4 regions of the Streptomyces bullii genome follow, and region 1 is predicted to be linked to each of the others. Evidence: riboswitches for the same ligand, from Rfam matches in the RefSeq annotation. Region 1 holds a riboswitch; each other region holds the start of a gene.
What was found. Region 1 has a riboswitch for cobalamin ahead of ACFPZJ_RS15510 (ribonucleoside-diphosphate reductase subunit alpha). Riboswitches for the same ligand answer to the same signal wherever they lie in the genome.
Positions count from the first base shown of each region.

Region 2: another riboswitch for cobalamin. It lies ahead of ACFPZJ_RS23195 (cobalamin biosynthesis protein); the one in region 1 lies ahead of ACFPZJ_RS15510 (ribonucleoside-diphosphate reductase subunit alpha).
Region 3: another riboswitch for cobalamin. It lies ahead of nicT (Nickel transporter NicT); the one in region 1 lies ahead of ACFPZJ_RS15510 (ribonucleoside-diphosphate reductase subunit alpha).
Region 4: another riboswitch for cobalamin. It lies ahead of ACFPZJ_RS04925 (CbtB domain-containing protein); the one in region 1 lies ahead of ACFPZJ_RS15510 (ribonucleoside-diphosphate reductase subunit alpha).

Region 1 covers NZ_JBHSNY010000005.1:178,138-183,752, reverse strand. The annotation lists gene ACFPZJ_RS15510 (ribonucleoside-diphosphate reductase subunit alpha) at 1-1,254, opposite strand, end outside; cobalamin riboswitch at 1,379-1,515, opposite strand; gene ACFPZJ_RS15505 (GNAT family N-acetyltransferase) at 1,569-2,075, opposite strand; gene mctP (monocarboxylate uptake permease MctP) at 2,163-3,791, opposite strand; gene ACFPZJ_RS15495 (DUF3311 domain-containing protein) at 3,788-4,054, opposite strand; gene ACFPZJ_RS15490 (GntR family transcriptional regulator) at 4,395-5,159, opposite strand; gene ACFPZJ_RS15485 (extracellular solute-binding protein) at 5,505-5,615, shown strand, end outside.
Region 2 covers NZ_JBHSNY010000008.1:59,335-64,949, reverse strand. The annotation lists gene ACFPZJ_RS23200 (cobyric acid synthase) at 1-132, opposite strand, end outside; gene ACFPZJ_RS23195 (cobalamin biosynthesis protein) at 129-1,127, opposite strand; cobalamin riboswitch at 1,229-1,367, opposite strand; gene ACFPZJ_RS23190 (hypothetical protein) at 1,512-1,733, opposite strand; gene ACFPZJ_RS23185 (inorganic phosphate transporter) at 1,768-3,021, opposite strand; gene ACFPZJ_RS23180 (GH25 family lysozyme) at 3,165-3,530, opposite strand; gene ACFPZJ_RS23175 (class II aldolase/adducin family protein) at 3,716-4,447, shown strand; gene ACFPZJ_RS23170 (alpha/beta hydrolase) at 4,526-5,615, shown strand, end outside.
Region 3 covers NZ_JBHSNY010000003.1:402,985-408,599, forward strand. The annotation lists gene ACFPZJ_RS09740 (TIGR03943 family putative permease subunit) at 1-93, shown strand, start outside; gene ACFPZJ_RS09745 (GAF and ANTAR domain-containing protein) at 467-1,174, shown strand; gene ACFPZJ_RS09750 (hypothetical protein) at 1,241-1,516, shown strand; gene ACFPZJ_RS09755 (hypothetical protein) at 1,527-2,306, opposite strand; cobalamin riboswitch at 2,479-2,677, shown strand; gene nicT (Nickel transporter NicT) at 2,706-3,794, shown strand; gene ACFPZJ_RS09765 (VOC family protein) at 3,872-4,291, shown strand; gene ACFPZJ_RS09770 (nucleoside hydrolase) at 4,299-5,285, opposite strand; gene thrS (threonine--tRNA ligase) at 5,325-5,615, opposite strand, start outside.
Region 4 covers NZ_JBHSNY010000002.1:157,894-163,508, reverse strand. The annotation lists gene ACFPZJ_RS04940 (dienelactone hydrolase family protein) at 147-899, opposite strand; gene ACFPZJ_RS04935 (MarR family winged helix-turn-helix transcriptional regulator) at 1,012-1,494, shown strand; gene ACFPZJ_RS04930 (histidine phosphatase family protein) at 1,631-2,206, opposite strand; cobalamin riboswitch at 2,307-2,457, shown strand; gene ACFPZJ_RS04925 (CbtB domain-containing protein) at 2,494-2,709, shown strand; gene ACFPZJ_RS04920 (CbtA family protein) at 2,735-3,496, shown strand; gene ACFPZJ_RS04915 (acyl-CoA dehydrogenase family protein) at 3,654-4,832, shown strand; gene ACFPZJ_RS04910 (GDP-L-fucose synthase family protein) at 4,955-5,615, opposite strand, start outside.

The sequences.
Region 1 (5,615 bases):
GGCGGTGCGGTTGGCGGCGTCCTTGAAGGTCATCCAGCCGTTGCCGGTCTGCGCGAGGGTGCGCATCATGCGGCCGTACAGCTCACGGGCGGGCAGGGTCTTCTTCGCGAGACCCTTGGCCTCCGCCGCCCGGTACGCCGCGTCGAACTCCTCGCCCCACAGGTCGACCAGCTCGGGCACGTCCGACGGCGAGAACAGCGACCACGGCTGGTCGGCGTTCACTCGGCGCATGAACTCGTCCGGGATCCAGTGCGCCAGGTTGAGGTTGTGGGTCCGCCGGGCGTCCTCGCCGGTGTTGTCGCGCAGCTCCAGGAACTCCTCGATGTCGGAGTGCCAGGTCTCCAGGTAGACGGCGGCGGCGCCCTTGCGCCGGCCGCCCTGGTTCACGGCGGCGACCGAGGCGTCCAGCGTCTTCAGGAACGGGACGATGCCGTTGGAGTGCCCGTTGGTGCCGCGGATCAGCGAACCCCGGGAGCGGATGCGGGAGTACGACAGCCCGATGCCGCCCGCGTGCTTCGACAGCCGCGCCACCTGGTGGTAGCGCTCGTAGAGGGAGTCCAGCTCGTCCTTCGGGGAGTCGAGGAGGTAGCAGGACGACATCTGCGGGTGCCGCGTACCGGAGTTGAAGAGCGTGGGGGAGGACGGCAGATAGTCCAGGCGGCTCATCAGCCCGTACAGCGCGGCGACTTCGTCGACGGACCGTGCCGTGTCGTCCTCGGCGAGACCGGCGGCGACGCGCAGCATGAAGTGCTGGGGCGTCTCGACGACCTTGCGGGTGATGGGGTGCCGGAGCAGGTAGCGGCTGTGCAGGGTGCGCAGGCCGAAGTAGCCGAAGCGGTCGTCGGCGCGGGGGTCGATCAGCGCGTCCAGGCGCTCGGCGTGCCGGCGCACGAACTCCGCGGTCCGGTCGGCGATGAGCCCCTCCCGGTGCCCGACGGCGACGGACTCGGTGAACGACGTGACGCCCTGCGAGGCGGCCTCGGCACGGATGCCGATGGTCAGCAGCCGGGCGGCCAGCCGCGAGTAGGCGGGGTCCTCGGAGATCAGGCCGGCCGCCGCCTCCGTGGCCAGCTCGCGCAGCTCCGTCTCGTCCGCCCGCGCGGACCGGCCGCGCAGCGCGGCGGCGGCGACCCGGCCGGGGTCGGCGTCGGGGAGGTCGGCGGTCAGCTCGGTCAGGGTCCGCAGCAACGCGGCACCGGGACCGTCGTGCTCCTGCAGGACGGCTGAGGCCGGATCGGCTGGCGCGATGGTCACGTGGGGCTCTCCCTCGCTCGGCACGGGGGCCTCGCCGAGGGCAGGGGGCAGCACACGAGCGCACGCGGCGTCGCGTCCACCGGCCCATTCCACGAGGCCCGGATGTCAGGGCACCCGGACCGGACGGCCGGGCGCGCTGTCGGCAGGTCCTCGGACTGACGCTCGTCTGCACGTATGCGGGCATACGTGCAGGAGTACACCGTTGCGGGACAGTTCCGGATTCGCACCGGATTCCCCTGCGGCGACAGCGAGCATGAGCATACATCTTGTGCCGGGTGTGGATCACGCCCCCATATGTTGTGTCGCCTCTGACTTCAGAGGGTCAACTCGTAGGTGAGGAGCGTGAGGTGGGTCAGGTGCGGGATAGGGTTCCAGTCCCGCTCCGGGGTGCGCACGAAGCCCAGGCGTTCGTAGATGCGGTGGGCGGAGTGCATGGTGCGCTGGGTCGACAGGACGATCCGCACGCAGCCCTCGGTGGCCCGGGCCCGCTCGACACAGGCGCGCACGAGGGCCTCCCCGACGCCGCGGCCGCGGGCGGCACGGTCCACGGCGAGCATGCGGATCTCGGCCTCCCCGGGCCGGGCTATGTCGGCCAGCGGGCCGCCCGACGGCACGAACGTCACGCCGCCCAGCACCTGTCCGTGCTCCACGGCGACCAGCACCTCGGCGGCGCCCGCCCGTTTGGCCACGTCCTTCAGCTCGCCGAGGTACCCGTCGCCCTCCCTGAAGTCCAAGAGGCCGTCCTGGAGGTAGGCGTGGGCGGTGATGTCGCCGAGGGCGGCGTACTCGCCGGGGGCCGCCCGCCTGATCACGATGTCCATGAGGCCGAGTGTGCCGGACGGGTACGGCGACGGGCCGCCGGATGTCTCCGGCGGCCCGTCGGTCACGGATTTCTGGGGGTGGGTGGCCTAGTGAGCGGATCCGGCCGTCGCCGGCGGCAGCTCCACCTGGACGCCCGGGTCACCCGCGTCCGCCGTGTAGTCCTCCGGCTTCGTCTCGTCGACACCGTCCGGTGCCTTGACCGCCTTCAGGACGAAGGTCAGGACCACGGTCACGACCACGTTCAGCACGAACGCCGTCAGGCCGATGTAGCCGATCTCCCCGATGCCGGGGATCTCCTTCGCCGAGCCGCCGAAGTGCTTCTGCGTCGGCGAGGCGACCCCGTACGCGGCGACCGTGCCGTAGATCATGCCGATCGCCCAGCCGGCCAGCAGCGCCCAGCGGTGGAACCAGCGGGTGAACAGGCCGCCGACCAGGGCCGGGAAGGTCTGCAGGATCCAGATGCCGCCGAGCAGCTGGAAGTTGATGGCGACCGTCTTGTCCATCGTCAGGACGAAGGCCAGCGCGCCCACCTTCACCAGCAGCGACACCAGCTTGGAGACCTTGGTCTCCTGCTCGGGCGTCGCGTCGGGCTTGATGAAGTCCTTGTAGATGTTGCGGGTGAAGAGGTTCGCCGCCGCGATCGACATGATGGCGGCCGGGACCAGCGCGCCGATGCCGATGGCGGCGAAGGCGACGCCCGCGAACCAGTCCGGGAACATCGTCTCGAACAGCTGCGGGATGGCCAGCTGGCCGTTCTGCACCTTCACGCCCGCCGCGATCGCCATGAAGCCCAGCAGCGCCAGCAGGCCCAGCATCAGCGAGTACAGCGGCAGGATCGTGGTGTTGCGGCGGATCACCTCACGGCTGCGCGAGGACAGCGTCGCCGTGATCGAGTGCGGGTACATGAACAGCGCCAGCGCCGAGCCCAGCGCCAGCGTGGCGTACGTCCACTGGCCCGCCTCGGCCGGTATCAGCGCACCGCGCGGCGCGCCGGTCGCCGGGTTGGTCTGGCTGAAGGCGTCGCTCGCCTTGGCGAAGATGTCGTCGAAGCCGCCCAGCTTGATCGGGATGTAGATGATCGCCACCGCGATGACGATGTAGATCAGGGTGTCCTTGACGAAGGCGATGAGCGCCGGTGCCCGCAGGCCCGAGGAGTACGTGTACGCCGCCAGCACACCGAAGGCGATCAGCAGCGGCAGGTCCTTGATGAACCAGTTGGTGTTCTCGCCGCCGCCGATGCCCATCACGTCCAGCACGGCCTGGATGCCGACCAGCTGGAGCGCGATGTACGGCATGGTCGCCAGGATGCCGGTGAGCGCGACCGCCAGCGACAGCCCCTTCGAACCGAACCGGCCGCGCACGAAGTCGGACGTGGTCACGTAGCCGTGCTTGTGGGACACCGACCACAGCCGGGGCAGGAACGTGAAGATCAGCGGATAGACCAGGATCGTGTATGGCACGGCGAAGAAGCCGGCCGCGCCCGCCGCGTAGATCGCCGCCGGTACGGCCACGAAGGTGTAGGCCGTGTACAGGTCGCCGCCGAGCAGGAACCAGGTGATCCAGGTGCCGAACGAGCGGCCGCCCAGGCCCCACTCGTCGAGGCTGTGCTCGTTCTCGGCCCTGCGCCAGCGCGCGGCCAGGAAGCCCATGACGGTGACGAGCAGGAAGAAGAAGAGGAAGACGGCGAGTGCCACGCCGTTCACGCCGTCCTTCACTCGGCCGCACCCCCCTGGCGAGTCGAGCGGGCGCGCTGGTCACGCTGCCACAGCTTGTACGCGATGGCCGTCAGCGCCGTGGAGATCAGCACCCAGGCCATCTGGTACCAGTAGAAGAACGGGATGCCGATGAAGGCCGGGTCGGTCTTGGCGTAGGAGCCGACCCACAGCATGGCCACGAACGGCGCTATGAGACAGAGGGCGATGACGACGCGCATGGGCGTCACCACCGGCCCTCTGTTGACTTCTGGGGCTTGCGACATCGGCGGCTCCGTCCCCTCACTGATCACCTGTGCAATGCGCAGGAAATCTAGGTCAGGACATGGCGTGAGCGGAACCCCTCGTCCGTATAACGGTCGCCCGTTTCCGGGGTCGGCGGCAGCGGAAGCCCTGCGAGGGTCCGCCCCCTGACGGTCGGTACGCGTCCGCTCCCATGCCCGGCGGGACGGCACGGCGCCTCGCTCGGCGAGGACGGCGCCGGGCGGCGGATGTGCCGGACGCACACCGCGGGGCGTCCGCGGCAGCGGCCACGACCGCGATGGGCTGGGCCGGTTCGCCGGACGGACGCCGTCCGCCGTTCCGCCGCACCGCGTGCGCCGCCCGTTACTCCTGCGGCCGCTTGAGCCTCGCGACGAACTTGTACCGGTCGCCGCGGTAGACGGACCGCACCCACTCCACCGGCTTCCCCTCCCGGTCGAGGGAGTGCCGGGACAGCATCAGCATCGGCAGGCCCACGTCGGTGCCGAGCAGTCCCGCCTCGCGCGGGGTGGCCAGGGAGGTCTCGATGGTCTCCTCGGCCTCCGCGAGATGGACGTCGTACACCTCGGCGAGCGCGGTGTAGAGGGAGGTGTACTTCACCAGCGAGCGCCGCAGCGCCGGGAAGCGCTTCGCGCTCAGGTGGGTCGTCTCGATCGCCATCGGCTCGCCGTTGGCCATGCGCAGCCGCTCGATGCGCAGGACGCGCCCGCCGGGCGTGATGCCGAGGAGTTCGGCCAGCCGGTCGTCGGCGGTGATGTAGCCGATGTCCAGCAGCTGCGAGGTGGGTTCGAGGCCCTGGGCTCGCATGTCCTCGGTGTACGAGGTGAGTTGCAGCGCCTGGGAGACCTTCGGCTTGGCGACGAACGTGCCCTTGCCCTGGATGCGCTCCAGGCGGCCCTCGACGACCAGCTCCTGGAGAGCCTGGCGCACGGTCGTGCGCGAGGTGTCGAACTCGGCTGCCAGCGTGCGCTCCGGCGGGACCGGCGTCCCCGGTGCCTGCGTCTCCGTCATGTCGAGGAGGTGCTTCTTCAGGCGGTAGTACTTGGGCACGCGCGCGGTACGGACGGTCGCCCCGTTCTCGTTCTCCGCACTGCTGACGTCGGTGCTCATGCTCCGCCTTCCCAGGCTCCGTATCCGGCTCACATCGTGGCACGGCAGCGTATCGGGATGTCCCCTGCACGCTCCGTGATCCCTTCTGTATACCGCCGCCTCTTCTTTTGGTCTAGTCCACAGATGGAGTGGTCTAGTGGCAGTGTGCCTCGTCCGGCCGGTGTTTTCGATGGCTTCTTACTTAAAGGTTCCTGCATATGTAGGTCCCATAACGGCTGGTCAGGGGGTATTGGAGCACCCTTGACACCCTTGCTGGTCTGGTCCAAGCTCCCCGTACTGGTCTACACCATTGGTCCAGGTCCCGGCCTGTGGGCAGGGGGGTGTGGCATCCCTGAGGAGGGTGGCGTGAAGCGCAAGCTGATATCCGCGATCGGTGTCGCGGGCATGATCTTCTCCGTCGCGGCGTGCGGGGGCGACGACGGGAGCGGCGACGGCAAGGCGGGAGCGGACGGCTAC
Region 2 (5,615 bases), on a different contig from region 1:
GAGGGACATGTTCTGCGCCTTGAAGGGCGCGACCTTGACCCCCTGCCGCACCAGCCAGCGGCAGATCCCCGCGGTGACGACGCTCTTGCCGGCGTCGGAGGTGGTGCCCGCGACGAGAAGACCACCGGTCATGACGTACTCCCCTTCCCCCTGCGGGCCTTTGCCGCAGCCTTGGCCGCCTTCGGCGCCTTGGTCGCCGATGTGGCGAGGAGCCGGGCGGCGGCACCCGCGCCGAGCGCGAGCCAGCCGACGCGCCGGGAGAGCCGTACGGCCCGCTCGATGTCGGCCACGGTCACGGCCCGTCCGTCCGCGTTGAGCACGGGCCGGTGCTCGACCCGCCCGCCGTACGACAGCGTCCCGCCGAGCCGCACCCCGAGCGCGCCCGCGAAGGACGCCTCCACGGGCCCTGCGTTGGGGCTGGGATGCCTGCCCGCGTCGGCCCGCCAGGCCCGCACCGCGCCCCGTGGGTCCGGCCCGGTGACGGTGGCGAGGACGGCGGTCAGGCGTGCTCCCGGCCACCCCGCGAGGTCGTCGAGCCGCGCGGAGGCCCACCCGTAGCGGCGGTACCGGGGCGACTTGTGCCCGACCATGGCGTCCAGTGTGTTGACGGCCCGGAAGCCGAGCAGGCCGGGCACTCCCGCGACAGCCCCCCACACCAGCGCGCCCACGACCGCGTCGGAGGTGTTCTCGGCGACGGACTCGACCACGGCCCGGGCGATCCCGTCGGCGTCCAGGGCCTGCGGGTCCCGCCCGCACAGATGCGGCAGCCGGGCCCGGGCGGCCTCGACGTCACCGGCCTCCAGGGCCCGCCCGATGGTGCGGGCCTCCCGCGCGAGCGACGTCCCGCCGACGACCGACCAGGTGGCGGCGGCGGTCAGGGCGACGGAGACGGCGGGGGAGCGGCGTACGGCCCGTTGCGCCAACCCGCCGAGGGCGACGGCCCCGCCGACGCAGACGGCGGTGTGCAGCGCGCCCCACCCGCGGTGGTCCCGCCACAACGCCCGTTCCACGGCAGCCGCGGCCCGCCCGAACGCGGCGACCGGATGCCCGCGGCGCGGATCGCCGAGGAGCAGGTCACCGAGGAGACCGGCGGCGGCGCCGTACGCGAAGACGCGATCGGCACCCATGGGCTCAGCCGACCGAGGGGCCGGGCAGAGAAGGGGTACGGGACCTCAAACGGCAGCCGAGCATCGCGACATGTCCTCACTCAGGGTGTCCACGCCCTGGTTCGACGAGACCGGCGGTGAGAGTTCCTGGCTCCCGGGGCTCCTCGCCCCGGTGACAGTGGCGGGACCGCGCCGGACTTTCACCGGCTTCCTCTCCTGCCGCCGTACTGGCTCCGGAAGTCCACCACGGCCCACGAACAGCCGTCAACTTGCCGTTGACCTGCGGCTAAGGAGTGTGCTCAGGCCCACACGCGGGCGGTCGGGGATATCACGGCGAGCGCCGCGCACGACAGCGGGGTGCGGGACGGCGATCCGTCCCGCACCCCGCTGTACCGCTGCTGCCGGTCAGGCCACGATCAGGTAGATCCCGTACGCCACGGCCGCCGCGCACGCCGCGAAGCACGCGTACGCCCCGGTGACCGCGAGCGTCGCGGAACCACCCTGCGCGGACGCCCGCTCCCGGCGGGACAGTCCTGTGATGCCGAGGGTGAACAGGCCCACCAGCGCCACGGTGACCACGAGGCTGACACCGAAGACGGAGCCGAGGGCCGCCCAGTCGATCTTCATGCTGCTACTTCCTTACGTACCCGGGTGCGCGGGCTCAGACGGTGGTCGTGGCCGGCGGGGACGCCGGATCGGCGGTGGTGGAGGCCGTGGCGGCCGGGATGGTGGCCGTGAGGTCCTCGGTCACCGTGCCCGCCGGAGGCGGCGTCACGGCGGCGATCGCCGCGGTCACCACGCCGGCCGGCTCCTCCTCGACGTCGTTGACGTTGGTGTGGTCGACGACCTCACGCCGGGAGATCTTCCAGATGGCGGCGCTGGAGGCGACCAGGAAGACGGCCACCAGGGCGGTGCCCCAGTCGCCGAAGCCGGTGACGTACTCGGCGAGCGCGCCGACCAGGGCGGCGGCCGGCAGGGTCAGGCCCCAGGCGACGAACATCCGGGTGGCCGTCGACCAGCGGACGACGCCGCCCTTGCGGCCCAGGCCCGCGCCCATCACCGAGCCGGAGACGGAGTGCGTGGTGGAGAGGGAGAAACCGAGGTGGGAGGAGGCCAGGATGACCGTCGCGGCGCTGGTCTGGGCGGCGAAGCCCTGCTGCGGCTGGAGGTCGGTCAGGCCCTTGCCCATCGTGCGGATGATGCGCCAGCCGCCGAGGTAGGTGCCGAGGGCGATGGCGATGCCCGCGGAGAGGATGACCCACATGGGCGGGTCGGAGTCGGGGGCGACGGTGCCGCCGGCGACCAGGGCCAGGGTGATGACGCCCATCGTCTTCTGCGCGTCGTTGGTGCCGTGGGCCAGGGAGACCAGGCCCGCGGAGGCGATCTGGCCGGCGCGGTAACCCTTCTCGGACGCCTTGCCGTCGGCCTTCTTGCCGAGCGTGTACGTCAGGCGGGTCGCGAACATCGCGGCGAGGCCCGCCACCAGCGGGGCGGCGACCGCCGGGATCAGCACCTTGGTGACCAGGACGTCACCGTGGACCGCTCCGACGCCCGCCGAGGCGATGGTGGCGCCGATCAGACCGCCCATCAGGGCGTGCGAGGAGCTGGAGGGGAGCCCGACCAGCCACGTCAGCAGGTTCCAGAGGATCGCGCCGACCAGTGCGGCGAAGATGACCTCGGGACGGATGCCGGCCTCGTCGACGAGACCCTTGGAGATCGTGTTGGCGACTTCCACGGACAGGAAAGCGCCGACCAGGTTGAGGACGGCGGACATGGCGACGGCGACCTTGGGCCTCATGGCGCCCGTGGAAATGGTCGTGGCCATCGCGTTCGCGGTGTCGTGGAAACCGTTCGTGAAATCGAACGCGAGTGCGGTTACCACCACAATCGCGAGGATCAGCGAGAAGCTTTCCATTTACCCAGGCAATCGTTCGAGGTCATTGGCTGGACGAACGTAGGTAACCAGGGTGAACGGAAGATGAACTGGGGTGGACTTCGGAGTGTCTGTAAGAGGGGGCCGCCGCTCCGCCCGGAACCGCGGCCCTGGCGCCGCACCGGTTACGCCCCCCGGGCGAACTTCTTCAGTCGATCGAGGGACCCGTTGAAGAGATTTTTGTCACCCGGAAGGGTGCCGCCGTTGCCGTACTGCCACAGGGTCCAGGTCGACCAGCCGGCTGGCAGCGCCCCGGGCCGACGCGTCATGGCGGGCGAGCCGAAGGGCGTGGTGGGAGCCGAAGGCGCGGCTGCCGCCGTGCACAGGTTCCGCGAGTGGGTGGTCGTGCAGATGACCGGCCGTCGGCCGGTGAGCCGCCTGACCTCGTCGCTGAACGACTTGATCCAGTCGAGCATTCGCGCCTTGCTCAGGCCGTGGCACTCGTGCCTCTTGTCGTACGGGTCGTACTCGATGTCGAGCGCGGGCGGCAGCGTCCAGCCGTCCGCGGTCCAGCCGCCGCCGTTGTGTACGAAGGGGGCCGGTCGCCTTGACGCAGACGAACCTGGCGCCCGTCGCCCGGGCGTGCTTCCCGTCGACGTTCATCGCAGGCCCGGCTTCCGGCCTGAAGTGCCCCGACCCGGCGGCGCGTCGACGCCCTGCCTGGCAGGATCGCCGCATGGCTGAGCAGCGGTGGGACCAGCGGGACGCGGGGGACGTCCGGGACGGCGCACGGGCCGCGGAGGAACCGCGGCGCAGGAGTGCGCGCGCCGAGGAGGCGCGGGCCTGGGCGGACCTCGTCGCGACGGCCCGCCGGACCGTCTCCGAGCAGCTCGTCGTCGGCACCTCCGGCAACGTCTCCGTACGCGTCGGCGAGACGGTGCTGGTCACGCCCTCGGGCGTGCCGTACGACCGGCTCACGCCGGACGACGTCACCGGCGTCGACCTCGACGGCCGGCAGGTGCTGGGCAGCCTCGTCCCGACCAGCGAGCTCCCCATGCACCTCGCCGTCTACCGCACCACGGGCGCCCACGCCGTCGTCCACACCCACGCCGTGCACGCGACGGCCGTCTCGACGCTGGTGCAGGAGCTCCCGCTGATCCACTACATGGCCGCAGCGCTCGGCGGACCGGTGCGGGTCGCCCCGTACGCGACGTACGGCAGCGACGAGTTGGCCGAGAACATGCTGCGCGCCCTCGACGGCCGCTCCGGCTGCCTCCTGCAGAACCACGGCACCATCACCCACGGCGCCACCCTCGACCAGGCCTACGACCGCACCGCACAGCTGGAGTGGATGTGCCGCCTGTGGCTGACCGCGTCGTCGCTGCCGGGCCGGACGCCGAGCCTGCTGTCGGAGGAGCAGCTGGCGGAGGTGGCGGAGAAGCTGCGCGGGTACGGGCAGCGGGGCTGACGCCGGGGGTGCGCCCCCGCTCCCGACCGAGCCCTCCGCCCACTGGCCGGGCGCGGACAGCACCAGGACACTGGACGGGTGCGCACTGTCAAAGCGACGGCTGCCGCCGTCACCGCCGTGACCGTCGCCGGCGCCGCAGCGGTGGCCGCCGGCCGACTCGCCAGCGACGCCGCCCTCAAGGCGCCTCCGGGTAGGCCCCTGCCCACCGAGCCCCGGCTCACCGTGCACGGCACCGCGGCGGGCCGGGTCAGCCTCACCCGCGATCTGGCCGCCCTGCGGCCCGGCCGGTACGGCCTCGCCGGCGACGGCTCCCACGCGGTCGTCGGCCCCGTCCTGAACGCCGCCCCGCACAGCGCCGACACCGTCGTACGCCGCCTGGAACGCGTCACGCACGGCACCCTGGAGCCCGGTGACCGGGTCTGGTTCACCTCGAACGTGCACGTCGGCGACCCGGGCACGGCCCTCGGCCTCGACCACGCCGACGTCGACATCCCCGGCGAACTCGGCTCCCTCCCCGCCTGGTTCGTCCCCGGCGCCCGGGACACCTGGGTGATCGCGGTGCACGGCCTGGGCGCCACCCGGGAACTCGCCCTGAACGTCATGGACTTCCTGCACCGCCACCGCTTCCCGGTGCTCGCCCTCGCCTACCGCGGCGACCTCGGCGCGCCCCGCTCGCCGGACGGGCTGGGGCACCTCGGCGAGACCGAGTGGCGCGACCTCGACGCGGCGATCCGCTACGCCGTGCGGAACGGCGCCCGGCAGATCGTCCTGCACGGCTGGTCCACCGGAGCGACCATGGCCCTGCGCGCCGCCGAGCACGCGGGACTGCGCGAGCGCGTCTCCGGACTCCTGCTGGACTCCCCGGTCCTCAGCTGGGAGACGACCCTGCGCGCCCTCGCCGCGGCCCGCCGTACCCCCGGCGCGCTGCTGCCGCTGGCCGTACGTGCCGCGCAGGGACGCACGGGCCTGTACGGCGACCGCCGCGCCGGCCTCGGCCGCCTCGACCGGCTCCGGGTCCCCGCCCTGGTCTTCCACGGCCCCGGAGACGAGGTGGCGCCCTGGCAGCTCTCCCGACGACTCGCCGAGGCCCGCCCCGACCTGGTCGCCCTCCACAGGGTCGACCACGCACCCCACGGCGCCATGTGGAACGCCGACCCGCAGCGGTACG
Region 3 (5,615 bases), on a different contig from region 1:
GAGCAGGGCTCGGACGCGGCCTGGCCGCCGGTCCTCGACGTCACGGACGTACGGCGGACGCAGCAGCCGGCCAACCCGTACGAGAAGCGCTGAGCGGCCGCCCCGAGGACACCTCGTGAAGGCCCGCGGCGTGCGGGTTTCGCCCTGCGGGGCGCGGGTAGTCGGGGCTCGTTTCCGGACGGACGGACGGCGGCCGGCCGAGCCCCGCATTCGAGCGAAGGCCCCGCTCCGGGAGTCCGTCGAGAGTGAAGGGCGCGGTGATCGAAGGAGGCGGGTGACCGTGCGGCCCAGGGACGACCCCAGTGGCGCCGCCGGCGGCGACCGGGGTCCACGCCGCGCCAGGGACGACGATCCTGAGGACCGGCGGTCCACCGACCGGGCCCGGGACCCGTGCCAGGACCCGTACGAGGACACCCCGCGCCAGGACCGGTATGCGGACGACCCGTGCCAGGACCCGCACGACGACGTGGACGGGGTGCGGGCCGCCGACGTGATCGCCGATGGCGTGCACGGGGCCACGCCGGCAGAGCTCCCGGGGCGGCTGTGCGCGGCGGCGGTGGAACTGCTGCCGGTGACCGGCGCGAGCGTGTCGCTGCGCAGCGACGGCATGCCCGTCCAGCTCAGCGCGAGCAGCGAGCAGGCCGCGCGCGTGGCGCAGATCCAGGCCACCCTGGGCGACGGACCGTGCCGGCTCGCCCTGGAGACCGGTGCGCCCGTGCTCGCCTGCGATCTGACGCAGGGTCACGACGCCCACCGCTGGCCGGTCTTCGCCCAGCAGGCGACGGCCGCCGGGGTACGGGCGGTGTACGTGATGCCGCTGGGCAACGACGCGGTGTGCGTCGGCACCCTCGACCTCTACCGCGACACCCCCGGCGGGCTGACCGAGCGGCAGCTGCACATCGCCCGGCTCGTCGCCGGGATCATGACGACGGCCCTGATGGCGCTGCCGCACGGCGATGAGCACGAGGCGCAGGGCGGCGAGCCGTGGCTGAGCGGACTGGCCGCCGACCACGACGAGATCTACCAGGCCGTCGGCATGATCATGGCGCAGCTCGGGGTGGGCGCCGACGAGGCGCTCGCACGGCTGCGCGGCGACGCCTTCGCCCGGGGGCGCACGGCACTGGACGTGGCACGTGACGTGGTCGCCCACCGCAAGCGGTTCGACCGCGACTAGTGTCTCGGAGCCCGTCGTCGGTGCCGCCGTGCACCGGCGGCCGTGACCTTCCTAGGCTTGCCGGTCATGGCCATCACCACCCTGCTCTTCGCCCTGGTCGTCCTCCTGGCCCTCATCACCCTCCAGAGCCGGATCGCGCAGGCCGACCGCCGCGCCGCCCGTATCGAGCGCAAGCTCGACCACATCCTCGACCACCTGGGGCTGCGCGAGCACGAGCCGTGGCGGGAGGAGGTCGCGGCGCTCGTGCGGGACGGCAGGAGGACCCGGGCGATCAAGGCGTACCGGGAGGCGACCGGCGCGGGACTGCTGGAGGCGAAGGAGGCCGTCGACCGTCTCGGCTAGCCGGCCCGGCTCAGACCTCCGCCCGCCCCTGCTTCCTGATCTCCGTCAGGCGCTGCGTCCCGAGCTGGACGACCGTCTGCGTGACCTCGGCCGCGAGGTCGCCGTAGCCGCCGTGGGTGAGCGTGATGGCGTTCTCGCCGACGCGGACGGCGGCCAGGTCCATGGTCAGGTGCGCCGGTGCGCCGTCCGAGGTCTGTCCGCTCAGCACCACGCGCAGGGCCTGCCGGGCGTCCCCGGCCTCCGGCAGCGGCAGGTCGGAGACCTGGACGTGCGCCACGCCGCCGCGGGTGGTCGCGGCCGAGAACTCGCCGCACCTGCCGGGCAGTGACGTCAGCCAGGCCAGTGTGCGGTCCACGTCCGCAGGGCGGTGCGCGGCGACCTGGTAGCGCAGTTGGGCCTCGGTGCCGGAGTCGTCGAGCGCGGACGCCGCGCCCGGCCCGGTGGGGGTGCCGAAGAGCTCCTCGGTGTACAGGGCGTCGAGCAGGCGCTGGCAGTCGGCGTCCTCCGTGCTCGCCTTGAGCAGCCCGTCCCGCCAGGTCGCGCCGCCTCGGGTCGGCACCCACGGCTGCCCCAGGTCTGCCTCCGTGATCAGCGCGGCCCGGACCTGGGTTGCGGTGAGGGCGGCGGACTGTTCCGCGGCGGGCCCGGCCGAACTCGACGTGGACGCCGCCGTGCGCCCCGACCCGGGCGCCGTCCGCCCGTCGACGGAACAGGCGGCGGCCCCCAGCAGGACGGTCGCCGACAGCGCGGTGGCGAGGAGGATGCGGGCGGCGGCCGGGGGGTGGGTCATCGGGGGTGCCTCCAGGTGGGGCCGGACGTTTCCCAAGATCGGTACGTGCTCCTACGGCACCACCCCGCGCGGTGGCTTTCCAGCGCGGCGGGCCGTCCGGGTGAGACCGGACCGGCGATGTGATCTTGCGTACCTGTGCGGCGGGCGGCTAGGCACCAGCCGCCTGCCCGGCCTACCGTGGCCGGGCCGTGGTGTTCGGGAAGCCGGTGACGTGCCCTCAGGGGCCCAGTCCGGAGCGGCCCTCGCCACTGTGATCGGGGAGTTCCCGTCCCACGTCCCCCGCGGGACAGTCACTGGCCGTCAGGCCGGGAAGGCGGGCCGGGAACGTACGACCCGTAAGCCAGGAGACCGGCCACGGCATCTCACGAAGTGATCCACGAGGTGCTGGAGCGTGACCGGATGAGCCTGCCCACCCCTGCTTCCTTCCGCTGGCGTCGGGAGGACACCGTCAAGACGGCGGGCCTGATGGCGGCCGTCGCCGCCCTGCACGTCGTCGCGTTCGGCGTGCTGTTCCTGCTCGTCGTCCCCGGGCACTTCGAGGTCGGCGACAAGGCCTTCGGCATCGGTCTCGGCATCACCGCCTACACACTGGGCATGCGCCACGCCTTCGACGCGGACCACATCGCCGCCATCGACAACACCACCCGCAAGCTGATGGCCGACGGCGGCCGCCCGGTGTCCGTGGGCTTCTGGTTCGCGCTCGGCCACTCCAGCGTCGTGGTCCTCCTCGCGCTGCTGATCGCGGGCGGCACCCGGCTCGCGGGCAGCGTCATGGACGAGGACTCCCGCACCCATCAGGTTCTCGGCGTCCTGGGCACGACGGTCTCCGGCTCCTTCCTCTACCTCATCGCCGCCCTCAACCTGGTCGCCCTCGCGGGCATCTGGAAGGTGTTCCGGGCGATGCGGGCGGGGACGTACGACGAGAAGGAGCTGGAAGCCCACCTGGACGCACGCGGGTTCATGAACCGCATCCTGGGCCGTCTCACCAGGTCCATCTCCCGGCCCGGGCAGATGTACCCGCTGGGCTTCCTCTTCGGTCTCGGCTTCGACACCGCCACCGAGGTCACCCTGCTGGTGATGGCGGGCTCCGGCGCGGCGGCGGGCCTGCCCTGGTACGCGATCCTGTGCCTGCCCCTCCTCTTCGCCGCCGGCATGAGCCTGTTCGACACCCTCGACGGCACCTTCATGAACTTCGCCTACCAGTGGGCCTTCTCGAACCCCGTCCGCAAGGTCTTCTACAACCTCACCATCACCGGCCTGTCCATCGCCGTAGCCTTCCTGATCGGCACCATCGAACTCGTGGGCGTCCTGCGCGACAAGCTCGAGCTGCGGGACTCCGTCACCGGCTGGATCGCGGGCCTGGACCTGGACAACGTCGGCTACGTCATCGTCGGGCTGTTCGTGGTGGTGTGGGCGGCGGCGGTGGCGTACTGGAAGCTGGCGAGGGTGGAGGAGCGGTGGGCGGTGCGGCCCGCGGACACCCGCTAGCGGAGGGCCGGCGCGAGGGAATCCCCCGGCAGGGCCGCGGGTTGACGACAGGTGTCCATCCATACGAGGGAGCCGACATGTCCGAGCAGCCCGCCGTGCACGAACTCCGCCTGGTGGTGACGGCGGCCGACTACGACGCCGCGCTGCGCTTCTACCGCGATGTGCTGGGCCTGCCCGAGCGGGGCGCGTTCAGCTCCCCCGGCGGGCGGGTCACGATCCTGGAGGCCGGCCGGGCCACCCTGGAGCTGACGGATCCGCACCACGCCGCCTTCATCGACGACGTCGAGGTCGGGCGGCGCGTGGCCGGGCACGTCCGGGTCGCCTTCCGGGTCGACGACTCCGCCGGCACCACCGCGAAGCTGGCCGCCGCCGGAGCGGAGGTGATCGCCGAGCCGACGCGCACCCCGTGGAACTCGCTGAACTCCCGCCTGGAGGCCCCGGGCGCGCTCCAGCTGACCCTGTTCAGCGAGCTCGGCGACGACACGGACGCCGACTAGGGCCGCCCTAGCCGCCCACGCCTTCGACCGTCGACAGGTACAGCTTCACGTAACGCTCCACGTCCACGTCCAACCCCACGTCCACCAGGGCCTGTTCACGGGTTCCCTCGTGCAGCTCCGACTCGCCGGGGCGCAGGCGCCGGTCGACGATCGTCATGCCGCGGGTCGGGCCCGGGGCCAGGGAGACCTCCACCGGCAGGCGGTGGGTGGTCAGGCCCTCCGGGTCGGCGACCGCGCACACCGCGCCCGCGTCGCCGAGGCCGCCGGCGGTCTCGGCGGGGTCGTCGGGGCGGCTGCCCGGGTGGGCCGGGCGGTGGGCGAGCAGGTCGCCGGCGAGCCGGGCCCCCGGTTCCGCGCTCGCGCGCAGCCGTCGTACGTCCGCCGCCGGGACGACGACCCGCGAGAACACGTCCAGCCCGTACATCGTGATCGGCACCCCGGCGGTGAGCAGGACGGCGGCCGCCTCAGGGTCGTGCCAGACGTTGAACTCCGCGACCGGCGTGGCGTTGCCGACGGCCGCCGCGCCGCCCATGAACACGATCCGTTCGATGTTGCGGGTGATGCCGGGGTGGGTGCGCAGCAGCAGCGCGATGTTGGTCAGGGGCGCGGTGGGGATCAGGGTCACCGGGCGGGGGGAGGCCAGGATCTCGCGGCGCAGCAGCGTCACCGCGTCCACGTCGACGGGGGTGCGGGCGGGCGCGGGCAGGCCGAGGTCGCCCATGCCGTCGTGCCCGTGCACGTGCCGGGCGGACCTCGGCGCCTCGATCAGCGGGCGCTCGGCGCCCCGGGCGACCGGGATGTCGGGCGCGCCCGCCCGCTCCAGCACCGTCAGCGTGTTGCGGACCACCCCGTCCACGTCCGTGTTCCCCGCCACGCAGGTCACGGCGCGCAGGTCGAGTCCCGGGTGGCGTACGGCGAACAGCAGGGCCAGGGCGTCGTCGACCCCGGTGTCGCAGTCGATGATCACCGGGATGGGGCGGGCGTCGGTCGTCACGGCCTGGCTCCTTCCACCGTACGGCTGCTGCAAGTGACCTTACGCGCCTTCCCACAGGGCGGTACCGCGGGCCGCCACCCGCTCCCCGATCCGCCGCAGCAGCTCCGCGACGGGCACCGCTCCCGGCCGCCGCCCGTCCCGCAGCCGTACGGCGAGCAGGTCGGTGCCGGCCTCCCGCTCCCCGATCACCGCCTGGTACGGCACGAGACGCGCGGCGCGGACGCGGGCGCCGAGGGTGCCGTCCCCGGGCCCGGCGACCTCCGCCCGCAGTCCGCGGGCCCGGGCCCGCCGTACGACGTCGTGCGCCCGCTCCACCTGGGCGTCGGCGAC
Region 4 (5,615 bases), on a different contig from region 1:
GCGGGACGATCGAAGGGGTCGAGCCGGCGCCGCGGCCCGCGGCGCCGGCTGACGCTGAGGAAGCTGTCCTGCCCGCTGCTTCAGCGCCGTCTTGCGAACCGACGGCCGGGGACCCGTGTACTTCAGGTGGTTTCCGGGCCGGAGCCTCAACTGTTGGCCAGGGTGCGGTCCAGGAGGGAGAGCAGGCGGTCCCAGTGGCGCTTCAGCCCGGAGGCGCTGAAAGCGTCGGTGTCGGACATGGTGAAGCCGTGGACGGTGCCGGGATAGATCTCGCAGGTGTGGCCGACACCTGCGGCATCCAAGGCCTGGTTGAGCTCACTGATGACCTCGGGCGACAGGTCGCCTTCCGCGAGGCCCAGGTGGACTTGGGCGGTGAGCTGGGGCACGAGACGGTGTGGGCTGTCGGGCGCGTCGGTGACCACGAAACCGGGGTGGAATCCGGCGACGGCGGCCACCTGGTCGGGGTGCGCCTGCGCGGTGCGCAGCGCCAAGAGGGTGCCGATGCAGTAGCCGGTCACGGCGACCGGCCCGGCGCTGACCTCGGGCTGGGCGGTGAGGAACCTGAGGTAGGCGTCGGCGTCGCGCAGGACGCGTTCGGTGGTCGTGTGCGCCTTGAGCAAGGGCATCAGCTGGGAGACGACCGTGGGGCGGATCTCTTCGCCGATGTGCTCAGGAAGCTCGACCACCGGTGCCGGGCCGTGCCGGTAGTAGAGGTTGGGCACGAGCACGTAGTACCCGTGCCCGGCCAGTTCGCGGGCCATCTCCTCCAGCACGGGCCGCAGGCCGAAGGCGTCCGAGTACAGCAGTACCCCCGGGTGCCGCTCGCCACGGTCGGGGAAGGCGGCGAAAGCGTCGGCCTGCCCGTCAGGGGTGGGAATCTGCAGTGTCTTGGTGGGAATGGCGGATCTTCCTTCCTAAAGTTCGCCCTACTACCGTTAGTGGCACTAACGGTATCGGCGCGAGTGAACGTATATCGTTAGTCGGACTAACGCAATGGGTAGGAGGGGCGGCATGGCCAGAGCCGAAGCCGCGGACATGTCCGACGACAGCGCTCCCAAGACGCCCGACAGGCTGCGTCGACGGGCGAGCCGACTGTTGTCGCAGCTGTCCACACGGTCGGACCGGCTGATCAACGAAGGGCTGATCCGCGCCGACGCCCGCAAGTGGCACTACGCCGTACTCGCCTCACTGCAGGATCACGGGCCCGGCAGTCAAGCAACGCTGAGCAGGCGCACCGGCATCTACCGCAGCGACATGGTCGGCGTGCTCAACGAACTGGCCGAGCGTCACCTCGTCGAGCGGGCGCCGGATCCCGACGACCAGCGCCGCAACATCATCACGATCTCCACCCAGGGCCGCCGTCAACTGCGCCGCCTCGACAAGGTCCTGGACGACCTCCACGACGAACTGCTCGCGCCGCTGAGTCCGGCCGAACGCGACCAGTTCGTGCAGTTGCTCACCCGCTTGCTGGACCACCACACCCCATCTCCCTGACCCCGTGTAGCGGGCATCCGCATCCACGCTGCCCGCAGCGCTTCTGGCGTATCCGACGCAGGCGATGCGCAGATCCACCGAAAGGCCGGCCGCGCCGGAGGAATGCGACGCAGTGCAGGTCAGGGGTAGCGACCTGTCAGTTCGAAGCCACGAGCGGCTGTCCCACGCGTACGTTCCAGCGACCCGCCCGGCCGCTGAGCTCCACCGCCGTCAGCGGGGGGACGTCCGTGCGCCAGAACGCCGTCTCCGGGGCTTCGAGGGCCCGCACCAGCAGCGCCCGTACGAGCTCCGGCTCGACCACGGCCACCGTGCGCCCCTCCGTGCGCGCGGCCGCGTCCAGCCAGGCCGCGGCCCGGTCGCACAGTGCCCGTACCGACTCGCCGCCGTGCGGCGCCGACTCCGGGTCCGACAGCCACCGGGCCAGCGCCTCCGGTTCCCGCGCCCCCACCTCCGCCAGGGTCGCCCCCCGCCAGCGTCCGGCGTCCAGCCCGGCCAGCCGCGGGTCGGCGACGGCGGCGAGGCCGAGTGCGGTGGCCGTCTCGCGGCAGCGCACGGAGGGAGAGGCCCATGCCCGCGCGGACGCCGGGAGGGTGCCTGCGGCTGCCTGGGCCTGCCGCAGTCCGGTGGTGTCGAGTGGGGAGCCGTCGTCGAAGCGGGCCTCCCGCAGGGCCGCCGTGATCGCGGGTGAGATCAACATCACTCGGCTGGTCATCCGTCCACTTCCGGGCTCGAAATCCTTCCTGTGACCGCGCTTTGAGGCCGCATCGGCTCCATCAGGGGCGCTCGCGCGACCACCGTGCGCCCTTGGCCGGATCCGCACCACGCGGTACGGTCTCGTCGACCTTCACGACGGCACGGCGGAAGCCGGTGGGATTCCGGCACGGTCGCGCCACTGTATGCCGGGCACGCACCCTCGGTGCGGGTCCGGTGAGTCAGACCCCCTGCCGTCGTACGTGCACCACCGATTCGGGACGCGAGTTTCCCAGGAGGGGTCCTGCCATGGCGCAGTCCGCCGTCCAGCCGGCCACTACCACCACCCCCGCCAAGCTGCCGCTCGGCGCGATCGCCCCCTGGGCGGTCTTCTTCGGCATCCTCATGCTGGTCCTGCTCTACTTCGTCGGCGCCGAACAGGGCGCCACCTCCCTGCTGGCCGGGGAGGACGTGCACGAGTGGGTGCACGACGCCCGCCACCTGCTCGGCTTCCCCTGCCACTGACGGCGGGAAAGGAATCCACGAGCCCATGAACTCGGCAACCGTCCGCACCCTTCTGGTGCGCGGCATGCTCGCGGGCCTCGCCGCGGGCCTGCTCGCCCTCCTCGTCGCCTACTTCCTCGGCGAACCCCGCGTCGACGCGGCGATCGCCTTCGAGGAGGCACACGCCCACGAGCACGGCGGGGAGGAGATCGTCAGCCGCACGATGCAGTCCACCGCCGGCCTGTCCACCGGTGTCCTCGTCTACGGCGTCGCCTTCGGCGGCATCGCCGCCCTCGCGTACTGCGTGGCGCTCGGCCGGATCGGCGCCTTCGGGCCGCGCGCGAGCGCGCTGCTCCTCGCGGCGGCCGGCCTGGTCGCCGTGTACGTCGTGCCGTTCCTGAAATACCCGGCCAACCCGCCGGCCGTCGGCGACCCCGACACCCTCGACCAGCGCACCGCCCTGTACTTCCTGATGGTGGTGCTGAGCGTGCTGCTGGCCGTGGCCACCGTGATCCTGGGCAGGCGTCTCGCGCCGCGCCTGGGCCACTGGAACGCGACACTCGCCGCCGGGGCGTTCTTCGTCCTCGCCGTCGGTCTCGCCTACGCCTTCCTGCCCGCCTACGACAACGTCCCCTCGGAGTTCCCGGCCACCCTGCTCTGGCAGTTCCGGCTGGCGGCGCTGGCCGTCCAGGCGACCCTGTGGACCGCCTTCGGCCTGATCTTCGGGGCGTTGGCGGAACGGGCGCTCGCGCCCCGGCCCGCCGCACAGGAACCCACGGCGGCACGGGCGACTCCCGTGCCGCACTGATCCCTTCGTCCCGCACCGCTCATCTCGACCCGCCGGCAGGGCCCCCGGACGACCGGGGGCCCTCGCCCCTGTTCGGGCGTCGCTTCGCCATTCCCAATTCCTGAAACAGGTTCTACCGTGTGCGCCGTCAGGACCGCCTGGGCAGCCTGGAGGCGCCGTGCATCTCGACTACACGCCCGCGCAGCAGCGGCTGCGGACGGAACTCCGCGCATACTTCGCCGAGCTGGTGCCCGACGGAGCCTCCGCCCGGCACGCCGACCCGGCCGCCCAGAAGCGGTTCTACCGCGCCACCGTCCGCCGCCTCGGCACGGACGGCTGGCTCGGCGTGGGCTGGCCCGAGGAGTACGGCGGGCGCGGCCTGACGGCGATGGAGCAGTTCATCTTCTTCGACGAGGCCGCCCAGGCCGGCGTCCCGCTGCCGCTGATGGCCCTGAACACCGTCGGCCCCACGATCATGCGGTACGGCACCGAGGAACAAAAGGCGTACTTCCTGCCGAAGATCCTTGCCGGCGAGATCGACTTCGCCATCGGCTACAGCGAGCCGGACGCGGGCACCGACCTGGCATCCCTGCGGACCCGGGCGGTCCGGGACGGCGACACGTACGTCGTCAACGGCCAGAAGATCTGGACCACCAACGGCGACACCGCCGACTGGGTGTGGCTGGCAGTGCGCACCGACCCGGACGCGCCACCGCACAAGGGCATCACCATGCTGCTGGTGCCGACCACGGACCCCGGCTACTCCTGCACCGTCATCCGCACCCTGGCCGGACACGACACGACAGCGAGCTACTACGAGGACGTCCGCGTCCCGGTCGCCCACCGCGTCGGCGCGGAGAACCAGGGCTGGCGGCTGATCACCAACCAGCTCAACCACGAACGCGTCACCCTCGCGGCGCACGGCACCATGGCCGTCCGCGCCCTGCACGACGTCCAGCGCTGGGCGATGGAGACCAAGCTCGCCGACGGCCGCCGCGTCGCCGACCTGCCCTGGGTGCGCCGCCGCCTCGCACAGACCCACGCCCGGCTGGACGCGCTGAAACTCCTCAACTGGCGCATGGTCAGCGCCGTCCAGGACGGCACCCTCACCCCGCAGGACGCCTCCGCCGTCAAGGTGTACGGCTCCGAGGCCCGGCGCGACGCCTACGCCTGGCTCATGGAGGTCGTCGCCGCGCCGGGCACGCTCAAGGAGGGTTCGGCCGGCGCGGTCCTGCACGGCGAACTCGAACGCGGCTACCGCTCGGCGGTCATCTTCACCTTCGGCGGCGGCAACAACGAGATCCAGCGCGAGATCATCTCGTGGATCGGCCTGGGAATGCCGCGGGTACGACGCTGACCGGACGGCGCTCGCCGGACTGGTCAGGCGCTGACCGGACGCGGCCGGTCTCTCCGGCCGGCCCCTCACAGCCGGCGGGCGCATCACCGCGCGGCAAGCGCCGGCTCCTGCGCGGACCGGCGTCAGTGTCTCAAGACGCCGGAACCGAGGTGTGCCACGTACCAGGCGTACGTCTCGGCGAGTCCCTCTCGCAGCCCGATACGGGGAACCCAGCCCAGGGCGGTGAGCCGTGAGACGTCGAGGAGCTTGCGCGGGGTGCCGTCCGGCTGAGCCGTGTCCCACTCGATGGCACCCTCGTAGCCGACGACCTCCGCCACCAACTCGGCGGCCTCCCAAACCGTGATGTCCGTGCCGGTGCCGACGTTCACCGGCCCGTCCTCGTCGTAGTGCTCCAGCAGGTGCAGGCAGGCCCGGGCCAGGTCGTCGACGTGCAGGAACTCTCGGCGAGGGGTCCCGGTGCCCCAGTTCACCACGCGCCGCGCTCCGGTCTCGCGCGCCTCGTGGAAGCGCCGGATCAGCGACGGCAGCACATGGGAGTGCTCGGGGTGGAAGTTGTCCCCGGGGCCGTACAGGTTCGTCGGCATGGCGCAGATCCAGGGGAGGCCGTACTGCCGCCGCACCGCCCGCACCTGCGTGATCCCGGCGATCTTGGCGATGGCGTAGGCGTCGTTGGTCGGTTCCAGCGCTCCGGTCAGCAGTGCCTCTTCCCGAACGGGCTGGTCGGCGAACTTCGGGTAGATGCAGCTGGAGCCCAGGAACAGCAGTCGTTCCACTCCCTGTTCG